3 regions of the Streptococcus sp. SC1 genome follow, and region 2 is predicted to be linked to each of the others. Evidence: predicted binding sites of a transcription regulator. Region 2 holds the regulator's gene; each other region holds the start of a gene.
The links. Region 2 encodes CtsR, which represses protease genes until heat stress. Its sites were predicted from a motif close to TTGGTCAAAAAAGGTCAAANA; they were not measured.
Positions count from the first base shown of each region.

Region 1: PAN94_RS07035 (ATP-dependent Clp protease ATP-binding subunit) is a predicted target of CtsR. The motif match lies at 2,997-3,017, and genes of this name have one in related genera.
Region 3: PAN94_RS08880 (ATP-dependent Clp protease proteolytic subunit) is a predicted target of CtsR. The motif match lies at 3,399-3,419, and genes of this name have one in related genera.

Region 1 is NZ_JAQCMU010000004.1:89,377-95,982, reverse strand. Features, by position in the region: gene PAN94_RS07040 (cation:proton antiporter) at 1-557, shown strand, start outside; gene PAN94_RS07035 (ATP-dependent Clp protease ATP-binding subunit) at 682-2,955, opposite strand; gene PAN94_RS07030 (DUF1797 family protein) at 3,196-3,426, shown strand; gene PAN94_RS07025 (bifunctional methylenetetrahydrofolate dehydrogenase/methenyltetrahydrofolate cyclohydrolase) at 3,566-4,420, shown strand; gene PAN94_RS07020 (CBS domain-containing protein) at 4,699-5,355, shown strand; gene PAN94_RS07015 (ABC-F family ATP-binding cassette domain-containing protein) at 5,610-6,606, shown strand, end outside.
Region 2 is NZ_JAQCMU010000005.1:156,680-163,285, reverse strand. Features, by position in the region: gene PAN94_RS08360 (AAA family ATPase) at 1-579, opposite strand, end outside; gene PAN94_RS08355 (DUF4430 domain-containing protein) at 758-1,159, opposite strand; gene PAN94_RS08350 (ECF transporter S component) at 1,143-1,625, opposite strand; gene PAN94_RS08345 (GNAT family N-acetyltransferase) at 1,710-2,150, opposite strand; gene PAN94_RS08340 (ATP-dependent Clp protease ATP-binding subunit) at 2,165-4,594, opposite strand; gene PAN94_RS08335 (CtsR family transcriptional regulator) at 4,599-5,057, opposite strand; gene PAN94_RS08330 (hypothetical protein) at 5,346-5,696, shown strand; gene PAN94_RS08325 (AraC family transcriptional regulator) at 5,963-6,606, shown strand, end outside.
Region 3 is NZ_JAQCMU010000006.1:75,639-82,244, forward strand. Features, by position in the region: gene PAN94_RS08860 (Cof-type HAD-IIB family hydrolase) at 1-199, shown strand, start outside; gene PAN94_RS08865 (Cof-type HAD-IIB family hydrolase) at 199-1,017, shown strand; gene ftsY (signal recognition particle-docking protein FtsY) at 1,021-2,517, shown strand; gene upp (uracil phosphoribosyltransferase) at 2,662-3,291, shown strand; gene PAN94_RS08880 (ATP-dependent Clp protease proteolytic subunit) at 3,463-4,053, shown strand; gene PAN94_RS08885 (DUF2129 domain-containing protein) at 4,140-4,409, shown strand; gene PAN94_RS08890 (ABC transporter substrate-binding protein) at 4,509-5,669, shown strand; gene PAN94_RS08895 (branched-chain amino acid ABC transporter permease) at 5,809-6,606, shown strand, end outside.

The sequences.
Region 1 (6,606 bases), on a different contig from region 2:
TTTATCAGCGTTACCTACATAATATTGAGCAGGGCATCAATCGAAACTTAGTTTCTCGCTTTACCTATATGTTTCTTGTTACATTGCGCGTATTGCGTATGTTGCTCCATGAAATCGTCACCCTTGGTGCTAGATGGCGCTCTTGGAGGCAAGGTGGAGCTAAGCATCTAACTGCTGAGGATATGGAGGATATAGCAGAGCTTTATCTGTCCAATACCGAAGTCATTATCGAAAGTTTGGAACATCTAAAGGGCATTTATAACCCTTCTCTAATTACTTTTTTGCAGGAATCTCGACTAAGAGAAACGGAGATCATCGGTAGTGGTGCCTTCGTCGAGCGTGTTATTGCGCGATTCAAGCCCAATAACATCTCAGAAATGATCTGGGGCTATTATCTAGAAAGAAAAATTATCTTTGAATATGAGAAAAAGAAATTGATCTCAAGTAGCTATGCAAAACGCCTGCGCCAAAATGTCAATAATTTAGAAAATTACTCACTGAAAGAAAGAGCCAACACTTTACCTTATGACATGGTTAATTACGCTAGAGAGCGCTAGAAGATAAGGCTATCCAGTGAGCTCCACTAAAAATTAAATAGAATTCAAAAAGAGAACGGCATGCTTTGTCCGTTCTCTTTTTGCTTGTTTTTAAAAGTTTATCAAAATGCAGAGCTAAAGTCAGTTAGTTTTGACTTTCATCGAGCTTGGTTTTTTCTGCCTCTGATTTTTTGGCTGACTTGATGAGAATTTTGCCATTGCTGGTCATGATAGCTTTGAGTTCTTTTTCGCTTGGATTTTCCAGATAGAAGTCAGTAATGGCGTCTTCGATATGGTCTTGAATGGTGCGGCGCAGCGGGCGAGCGCCCATTTTCGGATCGTAGCCAAGATCAACCAATTTTTCTTTGACCTTCTCCGTAACATCCAGATGAATGTCGTTGGTTGCCAAGCGCTGGTTGACATCGTCTAGCATAAGGTTGACGATCTGCAGTAGGTTGTCCTTGCTGAGTGGCTTGAATTCGATAATGCCGTCGAAACGGTTCATAAACTCAGGACTGAAGAAGTTGCCTAATTCACCTAAAACGGAGTTGGTACGGCCTTCACGAGCTGCCCCAAAGCCAACGCTGGCTTCAGCTTTACCCGTTCCGGCATTGGATGTCATGATGATAATGGTGTCCTTGAAGCTGACAGTCCGGCCTTGACCATCGGTCAGGCGGCCATCATCCAGAACCTGCAGGAACATATGCATGACATCAGGATGGGCCTTTTCTACCTCATCCAGTAGAATGAGCGAGTATGGATTGCGGCGGACGCGCTCAGTCAACTGACCAGCCTCCTCATAGCCGACGTAGCCTGGAGGGGCACCGACCAGCTTGGCCACGCTGTGTTTCTCCATGTATTCACTCATATCAAAGCGAATCATGCTGTCAGCAGAGCCAAAGAGCTCAATGGCCAGTTGCTTAGACAGCTCAGTCTTACCGACACCAGTTGGGCCAACAAAGAGGAAGCTGCCGATTGGGCGATTAGGACTTCCCAGTCCGACCCGGTTGCGGCGGATGGCCTTGGCAATCTTATCCACAGCATCATCTTGGCCGATGACATGAGCCTTTAAGTCGCTGGCGAGATTGACTAGTTGAGACTGTTCTTTTTCTTTGAGGTCGCCAACTGGGATATTGGTCTTTTGCTCTACAATGTGCTCAATTGTTTTCTCGCTGATAATTGGAATATCGTTATCCAGCACGCTCGTCTTTTGGAGTTCCTTGTATTTGGCAATCTGATCGCGGAAGTAAGCTGCTTTTTCAAAGTCTTCATCGCGAGTCGCCTGAGCCTTGAGGTTTTCGGCCTCAATCAGCCGCTGATCAATAACCTTAGGATCAACAAAGTTGAGGGTCAGATTCATCTTAGAGCCAGCCTCGTCCAAGAGGTCAATAGCCTTGTCTGGCAGGAAGCGGTCTTGGATGTAGCGGTTGGAGAGAAGGGCCGCAGCTTCAATGGCCGCGTCTGTGTACTTGACATGATGGTAGTCTTCGTATTTTTTCTGAATCCCTTTGAGGATGGTAATGGTTTCTTCTACTGTCGGCTCGTCCACCTTAACTGGCTGCATACGGCGCTCGAGGGCTGCATCCTTCTCGATGATACGGTATTCATTGAGGGTAGTAGCTCCAACCATTTGGAGTTCTCCGCGAGCTAGAGCTGGTTTGAGGATATTTCCAGCGTCCATATTGCCATCGCCAGCAGAGCCTGCTCCGACAATTTCATGGATCTCATCAATAAAGAGAATGACATCTTGACGAGAACGAATCTCGTCCATGAGCTTCTGCATCCGCTCTTCAAATTGACCACGGATACCAGTTCCTTGTACTAGGCTGACAACGTCCAGGCGGATAACTTCCTTGCCTTGGAGTTTATGAGGCACATCCCCGTCCACAATCTTCTGGGCTAGACCTTCGACCACAGCTGTTTTTCCGACACCGGGTTCCCCGATAAGGACAGGATTGTTCTTGGTGCGGCGGTTGAGGATTTCAATGACACGAGTAATCTCTTCGTCCCGACCGATGACAGGGTCGATTTCTCCTTTACGAGCGATCTCAGTCACATTGATACCAAACTCTTCTAGGAGACCTTTTGGCTTTTGCGGAGCCTGTTGGCGTGCTCCGCCTCCATGATTGGAATTGCCACCATAGCCACCGCCACCGTAGCCTCCTCCAGATTGAGTTGGCGGGATATTTGGATTTGGTTCTTGGGGTTGTTGAAAATTACCAAGACTGTTAAAGAAATCGTCAATAGGATCAATTCCTTGGTTGTTAGCCTGAGTCAGTCCTCGAAAAAGGCTATTGTTAGGGTCTGTCTTCATGATTTGGTAGCAGTTTTGACAAAGGTCAATCTGCTGCTTGTTTCCGTTTACATTTGTATAGAGATGGATGGTTGATTCATTGATTTTACAATTTTGGCAAAGCATATTCTACCTCTTTCTTTGGACGTAGATCCACCTATTTTTAAATGGTCAAAAATAGTCAAAGTATTATAGTTTCATTATATCAGTATTCTTGCACAATGCAAGAATTTACTACAAAATCCTCCCTGAGACTGATTTTTTGAGAAATTATAGTGCGAAAAGAGAAAAAAATGGTCTTTTACTGGTATTTCAGTTTCTTTTTATGGTAAAATAGGAGAGAAGCAAGTAAATAGGAGAAATAAAATGGAATCACATTTAGTTAGAATCATCAATCGTTTGGAAGCTATGGCCAAAGATGGTGGAAATTTAAAACGTAATTTTGAACGTGAAGGAGTAGTTGTTGCCGAAGTGGCGTACAGCTACGACGAAGAAAATGGACCAATTTTTACTCTGCGTGATGTGGCAGCGCGTGAGACTTATACTTTCGATAGTATTGACTTGATTGCCATGGAAATTTATGAATTATTATACTAAAAAGCAGGGTTCTGCTTTTTTATTTTGCTCGCCAAGCTCAGTCTTTAATCTTATAACTCTATATAAGAAAAATGTATAAGTGGGACAGTAGGATTTCTGATATAATGAATAAATATAGTGAAAAAGAAATGAGAAAAGAATGGCAAACATTATTGACGGGAAAGCTTTAGCAGAAAAGCTTCAAGCGAAACTTGCAGAAAAAACAGCAAAGTTAAAAGCAGAGACAGGTCAGGAACCTGGTTTAGTGGTGATTTTGGTGGGCGACAATCCAGCCAGTCAGGTTTATGTGAGAAATAAAGAGCGGTCTGCTCTAGCTGCTGGCTTTCGTAGTGAAGTTGTGCGTCTGCCCGAGTCAACGAGTCAGGAAGAATTGCTGACCTTGATTGCTAAATATAATCAGGATCCAGCTTGGCACGGAATTCTAGTCCAGCTTCCTTTGCCAGCCCACATTGATGACGAAGCAGTTCTATTAGCCATTGATCCAGATAAGGATGTAGATGGCTTTCATCCGACTAATATGGGGCGACTTTGGTCAGGACATCCCTTGATGATTCCTTCTACACCAGCAGGAATCATGGAAATGTTCCGCGAATATAAGGTGGACTTGGAAGGAAAGAATGCGGTGGTGATTGGCCGTAGTAATATTGTCGGCAAACCCATGGCTCAGCTTCTGTTGTCTAAAAATGCGACCGTTACTTTGACGCACTCAAGGACCCATCATTTAGCAAAAATTGCAAAGAAAGCTGATATTTTAGTGGTGGCTATCGGACGAGGACACTTTGTAACCAAGGACTTTGTCAAGGAGGGAGCTGTCGTTATTGACGTCGGCATGAACAGAGATGAAAATGGCAAGTTGATTGGCGATGTTAAATTTGACGAAGTGGCAGAAGTGGCTAGTCTCATTACTCCAGTTCCAAAGGGAGTTGGACCGATGACTATTACCATGTTAATGGAACAGACTTACCAGGCCTTTGTCAGAAGTTTAAAGAAATAATAAAAAAGTAGCATTTGGCTGATCAATTTTCTCTTTCAATTGTTTTTTCATAATCTTGTCGCTAGTGGTATTAGACAAGAAACTATAGAGATAGGCTAAAGCGAGGCTGGGTCAAATGTTCCCCCTCGTTTTCTCATAGGAGAATCTAGCTTTTTTATAGGTAGCCTGCCTGATTTTTCTAAATTTTGAAAACATAAGAGAAAACTGTGAAAGCGTTTGAAATTAGTTGGAAAATACAGTATAATAAGATTAGAAAAAGAAACTAGAGGAGGCTTCTCATGGCAGTAAAAGATTTTATGACACGCAAGGTTGTATACATTAGTCCAGACACAACGATTGCGCATGCGGCAGATATTATGCGCGACCAAAAATTGCACCGCTTGCCCGTGATTGAAAATGATAAGCTGGTGGGTCTTGTGACAGAAGGAACAATCGCAGAAGCAAGTCCATCAAAGGCAACGAGCCTATCTATTTATGAAATGAACTATCTTCTAAATAAAACCAAAGTAAAAGATGTGATGATTCACGATGTTGTTACTATTTCCCAGTATGCTAGTCTGGAAGATGCGACTTATTTGATGCTGAAAAATAAAATTGGAATCTTACCAGTTGTTGACAATGAGCAGGTCTATGGAATCATTACGGATCGCGACATTTTCAAGGCTTTTCTAGAAGTGTCTGGTTATGGCGAAAAGGGCGTTCGAATGCGCTTTGTCACAGAAGACGAGGTTGGTGTCCTATCGCATATTATCGCCTTGCTTGTCGAAGAAAACCTCAATATTTCAAACACGGTCAATATTCCTCGTAAGGACGGTAAAGTTGTCATTGAGGTACAAATTGACGGAGATATTGACTTGGTTTCCTTGAAGTCCAAGTTTGAAGCACACAATATAAAAGTAGAAGATATTACCCGCACTAGCGCAAAAGTTTTATAAAGTTAGAGAGAGTGGGACAGAAATCGGTAATTCGTTAGAATTCGATTTCGTCGTCCCACCTCCGCACAGTTGAGTAGGGCTGTAAAAGCTGATGAAATCAGCGTAGTAGAGCCCACTCAACCACTGCGTCTTGCTCGACAATCCAAAGACAATTGAGAGGCTAGGACTTTTGTCCCAGCCTCTTTTATTTTCTTGCCAATTGGCTTCCTAAGATGGTATAATCAAGGAACTGCAATCAATGTAGAGGAGAAAAGATGAGTATTTTAGAAGTGAAAAATCTCAGCCACGGTTTTGGTGACCGGGCTATTTTTGAGGATGTATCCTTCCGCCTGCTCAAGGGGGAGCATATTGGTCTAGTCGGTGCCAATGGTGAGGGAAAGTCAACCTTTATGAGCATTGTGACGGGTAAAATGCTGCCGGATGAAGGCAAGGTCGAGTGGTCCAAGTATGTGACGGCTGGCTATCTGGACCAGCATGCTGTGTTGGAGCAGGGCCAAACTGTCCGCGATGTGCTGCGGACAGCCTTTGACGAGCTGTTCAAGACTGAGGCCCGTATCAATGAAATCTACATGAGCATGGCTGAGGATGGAGCGGATGTGGATGCCCTCATGGAAGAAGTAGGCGAACTGCAGGACCGCTTGGAGAGCCGAGATTTCTATACGCTAGATGCCAAGATTGATGAGGTCGCACGGGCTCTTGGCGTCATGGACTACGGTATGGAGAGTGATGTGACAGAGCTATCTGGCGGGCAGCGGACCAAGGTTCTTTTGGCCAAGCTGCTTCTGGAAAAACCAGATATCCTGCTCTTGGACGAGCCAACCAACTATCTGGATGCGGAGCACATTGACTGGCTCAAGCGCTACCTCCAAAACTATGAAAATGCCTTTGTCCTGATCTCCCATGATATCCCTTTCTTGAATAATGTGATCAATATCGTCTACCATGTGGAAAATCAGCAGTTGACCCGCTATTCTGGGGATTATTACCAGTTCTTAGAGGTCTATGAGATGAAAAAATCTCAGTTGGAAGCAGCCTACGAGCGCCAGCAGAAGGAAATTGCGGACCTTAAGGACTTTGTAGCTCGTAATAAAGCTCGTGTAGCGACCCGTAATATGGCCATGTCTCGCCAAAAGAAACTCGATAAGATGGACATTATTGAGCTGCAAAGTGAGAAGCCTAAGCCTTCCTTTGACTTCAAGCCTGCCCGTACACCTGGCCGCTTTATCTTCCAAGCCAAGGATTTGCAGATTG
Region 2 (6,606 bases):
AGCATATTCTAGACTAACTGGAGCATCATAGTAGCGAGCCAAATCCTTAGCCAAGGTCGTTTTACCATTACTGGCGCTACCCATAATCAGCACTTTCTTGGTAAAGTGACGGCGGAAAGGTTGGGCGATATATTTCCAATAAAGGCTAGGATTTTCCCGAATCATCGTAGCTGAAATCCCAAACTGTCGCTCCTCAAAAGAAGTTTTGAAGCCACGCTTTTCCAACTCGGCCTGATAATCAGCCTCTCCGACAAAGAAAATCAGCTCTTCACCTTCTGCATCATAGCCCACCAACTCTAATAAAGTCGACAGCCACTTGTCCCAACCCAGAGGATAGCGGGGAAAAGACGTTTCGTCTAGTTTATAAACCTGAGTCAGTTCATCATCTGCGAAGGTCTCACGAGTATAACGGAATCGCTTCTGCAGAGACAGACCTGCTTCCTCTCCACGGTCTTCCTGATAACCAGAAACCACCACGCGCACCTTGTCGTAAGAACGCTTCGCCTTCTGAATCAAATCGATATGCCCCTGATGCAAGGGAGCAAAGGTTCCAAAGACGATTGCAATTTTTTCTTTCATACGCTTAACCTTTTTATTATATTTTATTATTTCTATGGTTTTATTATAAACTATATTTTTCTTTTGTCAATAGTTTTTTATAAAATTTTATAAAAATATTTTTCAGACACTTTAAAACTGCATTAAGCGCAAAAAAAGAACCTAATGTCTTAAGCATCAGATTCTTTTTCTACAAGATTTATTGCTGATAGACTTCTTGGTAGAATTCCAGCTTGTCTCCATCCTTGAGCGTGATTTGATTGGCACCCTTAGGAGCCATTTCTCCGTTGACCTTAAACATCCAGTAGAGGCCCTTTGCTTCATCCTGAGCATGACCGTCAATCGAAGTGATAAAACCATCTTTTTCTTCGACCTTATAGGCCTTCTTCAAAGCATCCATCGCTGTCTTTCCTTCTGCAACAGCCACCGTTTTCTCGCTCTTCTCCTGACCTTCTGGTGCAATACTGATGCTGATTTTCAGTTCCTTTTTGACGGAAGAAGCAGCAGAACTAGAGTTGGTATCGTTTTTTGTTTGATTATTGCTACAGCCCACTAAAAAGAGAGCAAAGGCAAGCGTAAGTAAACTAAAGATTTTTTTCATGATAAAGTCTCCTTAAAATAAAATACAAAATAGGATAGAAGAGCATCGTGGACCAGGCGTGGGCTAGATTGAAGCCCACTCCCGCTGCCACATAGGTCCACCAAGGCATTTGATAAAGCAAGGCTGTGATACCATCAATCACAAGACCATAGCTAAAGGCTAAAAGCAAGGCCAACATACTCTGGCCAAACAAGCCTAGTCGCCGATACAGTAGGTACCATAGGAAAATAACCACCGTAAAGGATAAGATCTGGAAAAGAACCCATTGTCCCATTCCAAAGAGGAAAGAAGATACAAAGATACTGATAGACATGACTAGAAGAGAGCCCTTCAAGTCCTCAAAATCCACCAAGAGAAAATACAGCGCTGTAATCGGCTTGATATTGGGCAGACCAGCAAAAGCATAACGAAGCACGACGCAGACAGCCGCCAGAAGAGCTATTCGAGCAAGATAACGAAGAGACACAGTTTCTGCCTTTCTAAACGATATTCTTCAGTAGGATAACACGGTTCTGACTAGCCTAGCAAGAATGCTAAGTAAATCAGCTTTTTACGTATCCTGTCGAATCATCTCCGTTAGTCCTTGATCTCGGTAAAGCAGATCATTTCTAACTGAAAATCCCAGCTCCTGCCAAAAACGGTTGCCCAGTTCATTTCTTTCAAAAACGACCAGCGATACTTTATGGATACCAAGTCTTTTCACTGCTGACAAGGCCTGTTCGACCAGAGCTCTGCCTACTCCTTTTCTACGAAAATATGGATGGACAGCTGTATGATAAATGTACGCTCTACGTCCATCTGTGCCAACTAGAATAGCACCTATAAAGCTCTCCCCTTCCAAGGCAACCAGACAGGTCTCAGGATTGCGCTTCAAAAAGCGGGCAATCCCTTCTTCAGAGTCATCTAAGTTATTGAGCCCCATACCAGCGCAAGAGAGCCACAGCTGGTAAACAGAGGCATAATCCTTTTCTGTCATCACACGAATTTCCATTGCACACATCCTCCCTAAGCCATTTCAAATTTGAGTTGGCCACCTTTGACACCAACTTTAAGCGTTTGACCAGCTGCCAAATCTCCAGTCAGGAGCAACTCAGATAGCTTGTCCTCCACCTGCGTCTGCAGGGTACGGCGCAGCGGCCGCGCTCCCATTTCTGGAACGTAACCTTCCTGAGCCAGCAATTTCAGGGCACTAGCTTGGAATTTAAGCACGATGCCTTGCTCTGCCAGACTCCTAATCAACGGTTGCACCATAATCTTGACCACTTCCTGCATATCCTCAGCAGACAGACTGTGGAAGACCACCTTTTCATCAATCCGGTTGATAAATTCAGGCCGGTAGGTCTTCTTCAATTCTTCCAGAATACGTTTTTCCATATTAGCCTGATCAAAGCGGATGTCACGCGCCCCAAAACCAACCGTCTTATCATCCCGCAGGGCTGTTGCCCCCAGATTGCTGGTCATGATAATGATCGTATTGGAGAAGTCCACCTTGCGGCCCTTGCTATCGGTCAGCTGACCATCATCCAAGACCTGCAAGAGGACATTGAAAATATCTGGATGAGCCTTTTCTACCTCGTCAAAGAGAAGAACTGAATATGGACGGTTGCGAACCTTTTCCGTCAATTCGCCGCCTTCCTCATAGCCTACATAGCCTGGAGGCGCCCCGTTAAGACGACTGGCTGCGAATTTCTCCATATATTCACTCATGTCAAAGCGAATCAGGGCGGATTCATCATCAAAGAGAACTTCTGCCAAGGCCTTAGCCAGCTCTGTCTTTCCGACACCCGTTGGCCCTAGGAACATAAAAGAACCAATTGGGCGTTTACCAGTGCGAATGCCCGATTGATTGCGACGAATAGCTCGGCTGACAGCCGAAACTGCTGCATCCTGCCCGATAACTCGCTTGTGTAGTTCTTTTTCCAAGTTGAGATATTTTTTGGCATCTGTCTGAGTTAATTTCTGCACAGGAATACCAGACAAGCGACTGAGAGTCTCTAAGATATCCTCTGCTTCCACTTTCAGCTTGTAAACAGTTGGTTCCTGCTCTTTTGCGAGTAGCTGACCGACTTTTTTCAACTTTCCAGCCATCAAAGCCTGATCCACAGGCGTCAAATCCGACTGTTTATAATTCTGCGGTCCTTTATTCTGCACCGTTGCACTAGCTTCATCCAAAAGGTCAATGGCAGAGTCTGGCAAATGCTTGCTGGTCAGATAGCGATGTGCATACTTGACTGCTGTTTCAATGGCCTGATCACTAATCTGCACCTTGTGATGATTCTCATAGCTCTTTCTCAAACCCTGCAGAATAGCAATGCTGTCGGCCACAGTAGGTTCTTCAATAGTGACCTTGGCAAAACGCCGAGACAGAGCAGCATCTTTTTCGATATGTTTCTGATACTCTTCCTGCGTCGTAGCACCAACTGTCCGCAAGGTTCCCCGAGCCAGAGCAGGTTTCAGGATATTGGCCGCATCCAAGGTCGAATCAATCCCGCTGCCAGAACCCATGATGGTATGCAGCTCATCGATAAAGAGGATGACATGGCCGTCTTCTTCGATGTCATTGATGATATTGTTCATCCGCTCTTCAAAGTCTCCGCGGAAACGAGTCCCAGCGACAACATTCATCAAGTCTAGTTCCAAGACGCGCATCTTGGCAAGTTCTGCTGGAACCTGACCAGCTGCTACGCGTTGAGCCAAACCTAGCGCCAGAGCTGTCTTACCAACCCCCGCATCACCAACTAGCACTGGATTATTCTTTGTCTTGCGGCTGAGGATCTGAATCATCCGAGAAATTTCCTCATCCCGACCGATAACTGGTTCCAGACGACCAGCCCGAGCCAGCTCTGTCAAATCCCGAGTATAGTCTTCCAGACCGCCACTAGTTGAAGGAGGCATACCCATCATATTTGCCATGGTTTGCTTGGCAGAGGCCGTGTTTTTATTTAGCGAGCGGATCGATTTGATTTCCTCTCTGCCCCAGCCAGCACGCTGCTCTAAAACCTTTCGTAAATCACTGAACCGAGGGGCTGAACTCTTATCATCATAGCCGAAACCTGCAGCTTCTAGCACACGAGCTGCCAAGATCCCACGATCAAATAGTATGGCTAGGAGAAGATGTTCTGTCCCTAGGCTTTTAGCGTGGACGGCTTCCGCAATCTGCCCTGCTTGAGTAAAGAGCTCCTCCAAACGGTGAGAGAAAGGCAATAAGTCAAAACCGCCTTGTTTTTGATACTCTTTTCCAGTAATGTCAAAGGCTGCTTCTTCCAGTTTATCCACTTCAATAGGGAATTCATTTAGAGCCGAGCCTGCAACGCTGTAGGGATTATTAGCTAGAGCCATCAGCATCTGCCACGATTCTAAATAATCTGTAGCAAAATGACCAGCTAAAAGCTGAGCCGCTTCTAAGCTTTCTACTAAAGCTTTTGAATAGTTCATATTCTTAATTTCCTTTTCTATCTAATTGCTGCAAAATTTTCCGTAACATTCTGGCTCGAATCCTCGGAGCCTCTGCCCCCAAGACAGCATCGCTGGCACTAGCCAGAAGCAGATCTCCCTCACGCTGACTGATAATTTTTTCATCAAAGAGCCACTGCAAAATATCTGAAAAAACTGGCTGGCTGAGCGACTCACCGACATTGGTCAACAAATCCGACAACATCTGGTGCCGATCGGAAAATTCAATCTTACCAATCCTGATATAGCCCCCGCCACCGCGCTTGCTTTCGACGATATAACCCCGACTCTCCGTAAAGCGTGTCTTAATCACATAATTGATCTGACTCGGAACCACCTGAAAAACATTAGCTAACTCACTGCGCTTCAGCTCGACCATACCCGCCTGCGCTAAAATTGTTTTGATATATTCTTCTATACTATCCGAGGTATTTTTGATGCCCATGATATACCTTTCTATCTGTTATATCTAAAAATAAGCATTCAAGTCTTCTCTAACATTGACTATCTTTGACTATTATACCGAAAAAATCTATTTTTTGAAAGAAAAAGAAGTCTCAGAAAGCTTGAAAATATCTGATAATTCAGAGTAATGAAAAAGATTGATAGACTGAGTAAATACGATTGTAATCGCTTGCTTTTTACTTTTAAAGACTTATAATAAAGGTGTGAAAATGTGGTGTTTACACCATCAACCGTATCCAAACAATCATCATCAAAAGGAGGTTTTCCAATGAAAATAAATTGGCTCAACTATACCCATCATGTACTTAGCTGCCTGTTTGTCACTCTGAGTATCTTGACAATTTTTTCTGCCGAGTATGTCGTTTTCCCAACGAGCCTTCTTCTAGGCTGTCTCCTCATTCCTCTGCTCTTTGAGCAGCATTTATTCAGTCGCCGAATGACTTGGAGCCTTAGCATCTTCTTTGCCATTCTTGCCTTTGCCCTTCTCTTTATCATCAAAACCAATCATATCTCCCTTAGCTATCCAGCAACAACCCTTCTTCTTTTTGTACTAGCAAGCCTGAGTTTTTCAAACTCCTTTATCCTTCACAAACATAAAGAACAAAAGGCCGCTAGATAAAGCTATCCAATAAAAAGTGTGGAAGCAACATGAGCTCGAAAGAGCCATGGATTCCACACTTTTCTTATTCTATAAGGAGCTGGATGGTAGCCAAAAATTCTTAAATGATTCGCCCACGCTGCCAGCCTAAACTAGACTTTCAGAAAATTTCCTTCTCTTTATTTTCCTACTTTCATTTTCTTTTTAATTATATTATAATATTTAGAAAACACATTTTCTAATCTAATTACTTTAAAAAATGATAGTATTCTACGAAGGAGGGCGCTATGATGAATTTGGACCAATTGCACAAAACTACTGAATATAAGAATCAAGGGACCCCCTATTCTCTGACGCGGACCATTACGGAAAACGGACAGCCTGACATCCTTTTCCACTGGCACACAGATGTTGAAATCATTTACGTCCACGAAGGAAGTGCCCAATTTCATATCGACGATCATTATTTTAACAGTCACAAGGGCGATATTGTCCTGATTCGTCCCAATGCCCTCCACTCCATTCATCCGATTGAGCAGCAGCGCCACTACATGGATGCCATTAACTTTCACTTGGACTTAATGGGCTATTCGGCCATGGACCATGCTAGTATCCACTACTTACAGCCTCTCTACAATGGTCAACTGGACTTTGTCCATGTCATCAAGCCGACTGATCAAGCCTATGAGGAAATTCGTCAATGCCTACTGACCACTATGGAAACGGGTTATTTCCAAAAGAAATACTATGAATTTCAGCTCAAGGCCCAGCTCAATCAGCTCTTCTACTTGCTCTTTGAGAACGACTATATCGTTTCTAAGGAGCTATCTGCCGAGGGCTACCGCAAGGAAGAGAAAATTCGGTCTATCATCGACTATATCAATGAGCATTATCAGGAAGAACTCTCTATTGATCAGCTGTCTGGTATTTG
Region 3 (6,606 bases), on a different contig from region 2:
CGAGCTAGCTAAGAAGCTAGGCCTAGAAATGGACCAGGTCATGGCTTTTGGCGATAACCTCAATGACCTGCATATGATGCAGGTGGTGGGGCACCCGATTGCACCAGAAAATGCACGGCCGGAAATTTTGGCAGTTGCGAAAGAAGTGATTGGCCACCATGCGGCCCAATCTGTTATGACCTACATGGAGGGCTTATAATGGCTGATATTAAATTGATCGCTTTGGACTTGGACGGGACGCTTTTGACTACGGATAAAAAGATTTCTCAAGGGAATCTGGCAGCGCTCAAAGCGGCTCAGCAGCAAGGTGTCAAAGTTGTATTGACCACAGGGCGTCCGCTTAAGGCTATGGAATTTTTCCTGCATGAGCTGGGCACTGATGGTCAGGCAGATGAATACACCATTACCTTTAATGGTGGTCTAGTTCAGCGCAATACAGGCGAAATTTTGGATAAAACAGTTTTTGCCTACGATGATGTAGCTAGAATTTATGAAGAGACTGAGAAATTGGGTCTGCCTCTGGATGCGATTGATGGGGGCTTGGTTTATCAGATTCAATCAGACCAAGTATCGCTCTATGCGGAGTTTAATCCAGCTCTGAACTTTGAATCCATTGCTTTTGAAGACCTTTCTAGCCAAATTACCTACAATAAGTGCGTCACAGCCTTTGCTCAGGAACCGCTGGATGCAGCCATTCCTCATATTGCGCCCGAACTGTTTGACCAGTATGAGATTTTCAAATCACGGGAAATGCTGCTGGAATGGTCACCGAAAAATGTCCACAAGGCGACTGGTTTGGAGAAACTGATTGCCCACTTGGGAATTGATAAAAGCCAAGTTATGGCTTGCGGTGACGAAGCCAATGATTTGTCAATGATTGCTTGGGCTGGTCTGGGCGTTGCCATGCAAAATGCCGTGCCAGAAGTCAAGGAAGTCGCAGAAGTTGTCACTCCGATGACCAATGATGAAGATGCAGTTGCTTGGGCAATTCGGAAATATGTATTGAAGGAGAACTAAAGAATGGGATTATTTGACCGTCTTTTTGGACGTAAAAAAGAGGAACTTGAAGAAAAGCCCCAGATAGAGGAACAGGCAGAGGAGAGTTATCAGACTACAGAAATTGAAGTTCCATCTGAGACAGACTTCCAGCCCCTTGCTGCTTCTAGTGAAGAAACAGCGGAAACTCCGGTAGTAGAATCTGTGTCAGAAGAGAATACAGAGCCTGCAGTTTCAGCAATTTCTGAGCAGGAATTGGCCCCAACTAGCCAGCAAGCTGACTTATTTCAACCAGTGCTTGAAGATCAGGAAAGTCCTGAGCAAGTTTTGGCTGAGGCAGAAGAGCAGTCTGAAACTTCAGCAAATCAAGCACTGGACAGCAGTAGCGAATCAGAAGCGGCGACTGAAAGCAGAGATTATTACCAAGAATTGCAGGAGCGTTTGGCTGCAGCGAGAGAGCAAATCAGCCATGAACCAGGGCAAGAAGCAAGCACTTCTTCACAAGTAGACTCGACCGAGTGTGGAGAAGGGGCGACGGAAGAGTTGGCTCAAGTTGAAAATGAGACTCCCGCAGAAACAGCTGAATACCAAGAAGAAAGTGTCCAAGACAAGTATGACCGCAGTCTTAAAAAGACGCGGACTGGCTTTGGTGCTCGTCTCAATGCCTTCTTTGCTAATTTCCGCTCAGTTGACGAAGATTTCTTTGAAGACTTGGAAGAATTGCTGATTACCAGTGATGTCGGTGTGCAGGTAGCTTCCAATCTAACTGAGGACTTGCGCTATGAAGCACGTCTGGAAAATGCTAAGAAACCAGACGCCTTGCGCCAACTCATCATTGAAAAATTGGTCGATATCTATGAGAAAGACGGCCGTTTCAATGAAAAAATCAATCTGCAAAAGGACTTGACAGTCATGCTCTTCGTCGGTGTAAATGGCGTAGGGAAGACGACCTCAATCGGCAAATTGGCCTATAAATACAAGCAAGAAGGTAAAAAAGTGATGCTGGTGGCAGCAGACACCTTCCGAGCTGGAGCCGTTGCCCAGTTGGCTGAGTGGGGGCGCCGAGTAGACGTGCCTGTCGTGACTGGTCCAGAAAAGAGTGATCCAGCCAGTGTCGTGTTTGACGGTTTGGAAAGAGCCAAGGCTGAAAATGTTGATATTCTCATGATTGATACAGCTGGTCGCCTGCAAAATAAGGACAATCTCATGGCAGAGCTGGAAAAAATCGGTCGTATTATCAAGCGGGTAGATCCAGCAGCGCCACATGAAACTTTCTTGGCCTTGGATGCCTCCACTGGTCAAAATGCACTGGTTCAAGCCAAAGAATTTTCAAAAATTACGCCTGTGACAGGTATTGTCCTGACTAAGATTGACGGAACTGCGCGCGGTGGTGTTGTCCTTGCCATTCGTCAGGAACTGGATATTCCAGTGAAGCTGATTGGTTTTGGCGAGAAAATTGACGACATCGGCGAGTTTAATTCTGAGAACTTTATGAGAGGCCTCTTAGAAGGTTTGGTGTAATAGTCTATCAATAAAGCCTAAATTGAAATCAAACTCTTCTATCAAAAAGTAGTCAAAATAGATGAAAAGGTTTGCTTGTTGCAAGCCTTTTTTCTTCTTTTTTGATATAATAAGAAGAATAAAATGAAAGAAGGAAATCCAATCATGGGAAAACTTGAAGTTATCGCTCATCCACTCATTCAGCATAAATTATCTATCTTGCGTCGTACAGATACCTCTACTAAAGCTTTTCGTGAATTGGTAGATGAAATCGCAATGCTGATGGGATACGAAGTTTTGCGCGATTTACCACTTGAAGATGTAGAAATTGAAACACCAATTACGAAAACAGTTCAAAAGCAGATTGCAGGGAAAAAATTGGCTATTGTCCCAATCTTGCGGGCTGGTATCGGCATGGTGGATGGTCTCCTGAGCCTGGTTCCTGCTGCCAAAGTCGGCCACATCGGAATGTACCGTGACGAAGAAACCTTGAAGCCAGTTGAATATTTGGTAAAATTGCCAGAAGACATTGACCAACGTCAAATCTTTGTTGTCGATCCAATGTTGGCTACAGGTGGTTCTGCTATCTTGGCTGTGGATTCTCTGAAGAAACGTGGCGCAAGCAATATTACATTTGTCTGCTTAGTGTCTGCTCCAGAAGGTGTTAAAGCCTTGCAGGATGCTCATCCTGATGTAGATATTTTCACTGCTGCACTTGATGATCATCTTAATGAGCATGGCTACATCGTCCCAGGTCTCGGAGATGCTGGTGACCGCCTCTTTGGTACAAAATAATAGCTAGAAACTGTAAAAAGGAAAGTTCTGCTAAATCGGTGGATTTGTGCTTTCTAAACCAAAGATAATCTCAGCGCTGCTTTCTGTCATCCGACAGAGAAAGCAAATATTTGACCTTTTTTGACCAAAAAGATATAATAATGAATAGATCGAATGAAGGAGAAAATATTCATGATTCCTGTAGTTATTGAACAAACCAGCCGTGGTGAGCGTTCTTATGACATTTACTCACGCCTTTTAAAAGACCGTATTATCATGCTGACGGGTCCTGTTGAGGACAATATGGCTAATTCTGTTATTGCGCAGCTACTTTTCCTAGATGCACAAGACAGCACCAAGGACATCTATCTTTATGTTAATACTCCAGGTGGCTCTGTGTCAGCGGGATTGGCGATTGTAGATACCATGAACTTTATTAAGTCTGATGTGCAGACGATTGTCATGGGAATGGCAGCTAGCATGGGAACTATCATTGCTTCTAGCGGTGCTAGGGGCAAACGATTCATGCTTCCAAATGCAGAGTATATGATCCACCAGCCGATGGGTGGTACTGGTGGCGGTACTCAGCAAACAGATATGGCCATTGCAGCAGAGCATTTGCTCAAGACTCGTAAGACCTTGGAGCAAATTCTTGCTGATAATTCTGGTAAATCGGTTGAGCAGATTCACGCAGATGCAGAACGTGATTACTGGATGAGTGCTCAAGAAACTCTTGAATATGGTTTCATCGATGAAATCATGGCTAATAATAATCTTAGCTAGTTTTCATTTATAACTACGAAAAATGCCCCATTTGCGGGCTTTTTTTGATATAATCAATAGAGTACAAATGACCAGAGAGGATTGTCATGTTTAAAAAAGAGGAACGAATGGGTTTCATCATTCATCTATACTATAATCGCGATGCAAAGAAGCTGGCTCATGTTGGAGATATTATTTATCATTCTAAGAAACACCGCTATTTGCAGCTTTATGTGGCAAAAGATCAGGCAGATTCTCTGAAGGAGAGCCTGTCAAAAGAGTCCTATATCAAAAAAATCCAGACTTGCGAGATCCAAAATTTGGATACGAATTTTGTTGGAAGTTTATTTAGAAACCAAGAAAACGCTATTATTTAAAAAAATGTCTTCTTTGGGTTGACAATTGTCAGATAATTCGGTATATTCTTACTATATCATTTGCAAACATAGCAAAAAACAAAATAGAGGAGATTATTCATGAAGAAAAAATTTGCACTTTCGCTTGTAGCTTTTGCTAGTGCTGCGCTTCTAGCAGCCTGTGGAGAAGTTTCTACAAACAACTCATCTGCTACTGGAACAGAAATCGGTAAAACACTTAAGTTCGGTTTCAACTTTGAAGAAACTGGCGCTGTAGCAGCTTATGGTACTGCAGAACAACACGGTGCTCAACTTGCTGTTGATGAAATCAACGCAGCTGGCGGTATAGACGGCAAGAAAATCGAAGTAACTGATAAAGACAACAAATCAGAAACTGCAGAAGCTGCAACTATTTCTACAAGCTTGGTAACTCAAGACAAAGTTAATACAATCATTGGCCCTGCAACTTCAGGTGCCGTTGCTGCTGCAATCGCAAATGCTGGTAAAGCAGGCGTTCCTTTGGTAACACCAAGTGCTACACAAGACGATTTGACAAATAAACAAGATTATTTGTACCGTGCAACCTTTACTGATGGTTACCAAGGTAAAATCATTTCTAAATATGTAACAGATACTTTGAAAGCTAAAAAAGTTGTTCTCTACTATGATAATTCAAGTGATTATGCAAAAGGAATGGCAGAAGCTTTCAAGAAAGAATACAAGGGTGAAATCGTTGCGACAGAAACTTTCGCTTCTGGTGACTCAGACTTCCAAGCTGCTTTGACAAAAATCAAAGGTAAAGACTTTGATGCACTGATTGTGCCAGGTTATTACACAGAAGCTGGTAAGTTGGTGAACCAAGCGCGTGGTTTGGGAATCAACCAAACAATCGTTGGACCTGATGGATTTAGCGATGCCAAGTTCGTTGAGCAAGCAACTCCAGCAGCAGCAACTAATGTTTATTATGTATCTGGTTTCTCAACTTCAGGTGACATGACAGATAAAGCGAAGAAATTCGTTGCAGCTTACAAAGCTAAATATAACGAAGAACCTTCAATGTTTGCAGCCCTTTCATATGACGCAGTTTATATGGCAGCAGAAGCATCTAAGGGTGCAAAAACATCTGTAGATATTAAAGATAACCTTGCTAAGTTAAAAGACTTTGAAGGAGTTACTGGATCTATTACCATCGATAAAGATCACAATCCTGTGAAGACAGCCTTGATGATTGGTTTGAAAGATGGTAAAGTAGAAACTGTTGAAACAGTTAAACCTGAATAAAGGGTCTGAGGCTGGGGACAAACCCAGTCTTTGACTTGTTTCTTACTTGCTTATGATGTTTGAGTAGAGACGGCAAGACAAGGCTTCGTCTGAGATTGTTGTTTCTGCTCTTATTTTATATTAGAAAGAGTGGTGTGGAATGCTCGAACAATTTCTTCAGCAATTGGCTAACGGATTGATTTTGGGGAGTGTTTATGCGCTTCTAGCCTTGGGTTATACCATGGTTTATGGAATTATCAAACTGATTAATTTCGCGCATGGAGACATTTATATGATCGGTGCTTTTATGGGATATTACCTGATTAACACCCTTCACCTAAACTTCTTTGTAGCCCTTATTTTATCTATGGTTGGAACAGCGATCCTTGGTGTAGTGATTGAGTTCTTAGCCTATCGCCCTTTGCGCAATTCAACGCGGATTGCAGCCTTGATCACAGCAATTGGGGTTTCTTTCCTCTTGGAGTACGGGATGGTCTTCTTTGTAGGTGCCAATACTCGCTCCTTCCCTCAAGTGATTAAAACAGTGCGTTATACGCTTGGGCCAATTTCGATTTCCAATATTCAACTGATGATTTTGGGAATTTCTATTTTACTCATGGTTGGTTTGCAGTTTATTGTGCAAAAGACGAAAATGGGTAAAGCCATGCGGGCTGTTTCCGTGGATAGCGATGCCGCCCAGCTGATGGGGATTAATGTCAATCGTACGATCAGCTTTACTTTTGCCTTGGGTTCAGCCTTGGCAGGAGCAGCAGGGGTGCTGATTGCCCTTTATTACAACTCGCTTGAGCCACTGATGGGAATGACCCCAGGTATCAAGTCTTTCGTTGCGGCAGTTTTGGGAGGAATTGGTATCATCCCAGGGGCAGCTTTGGGTGGTTTTGTAATCGGCCTCTTGGAAACTTTTGCAACAGCAGTTGGACTGTCAGATTTCCGTGAT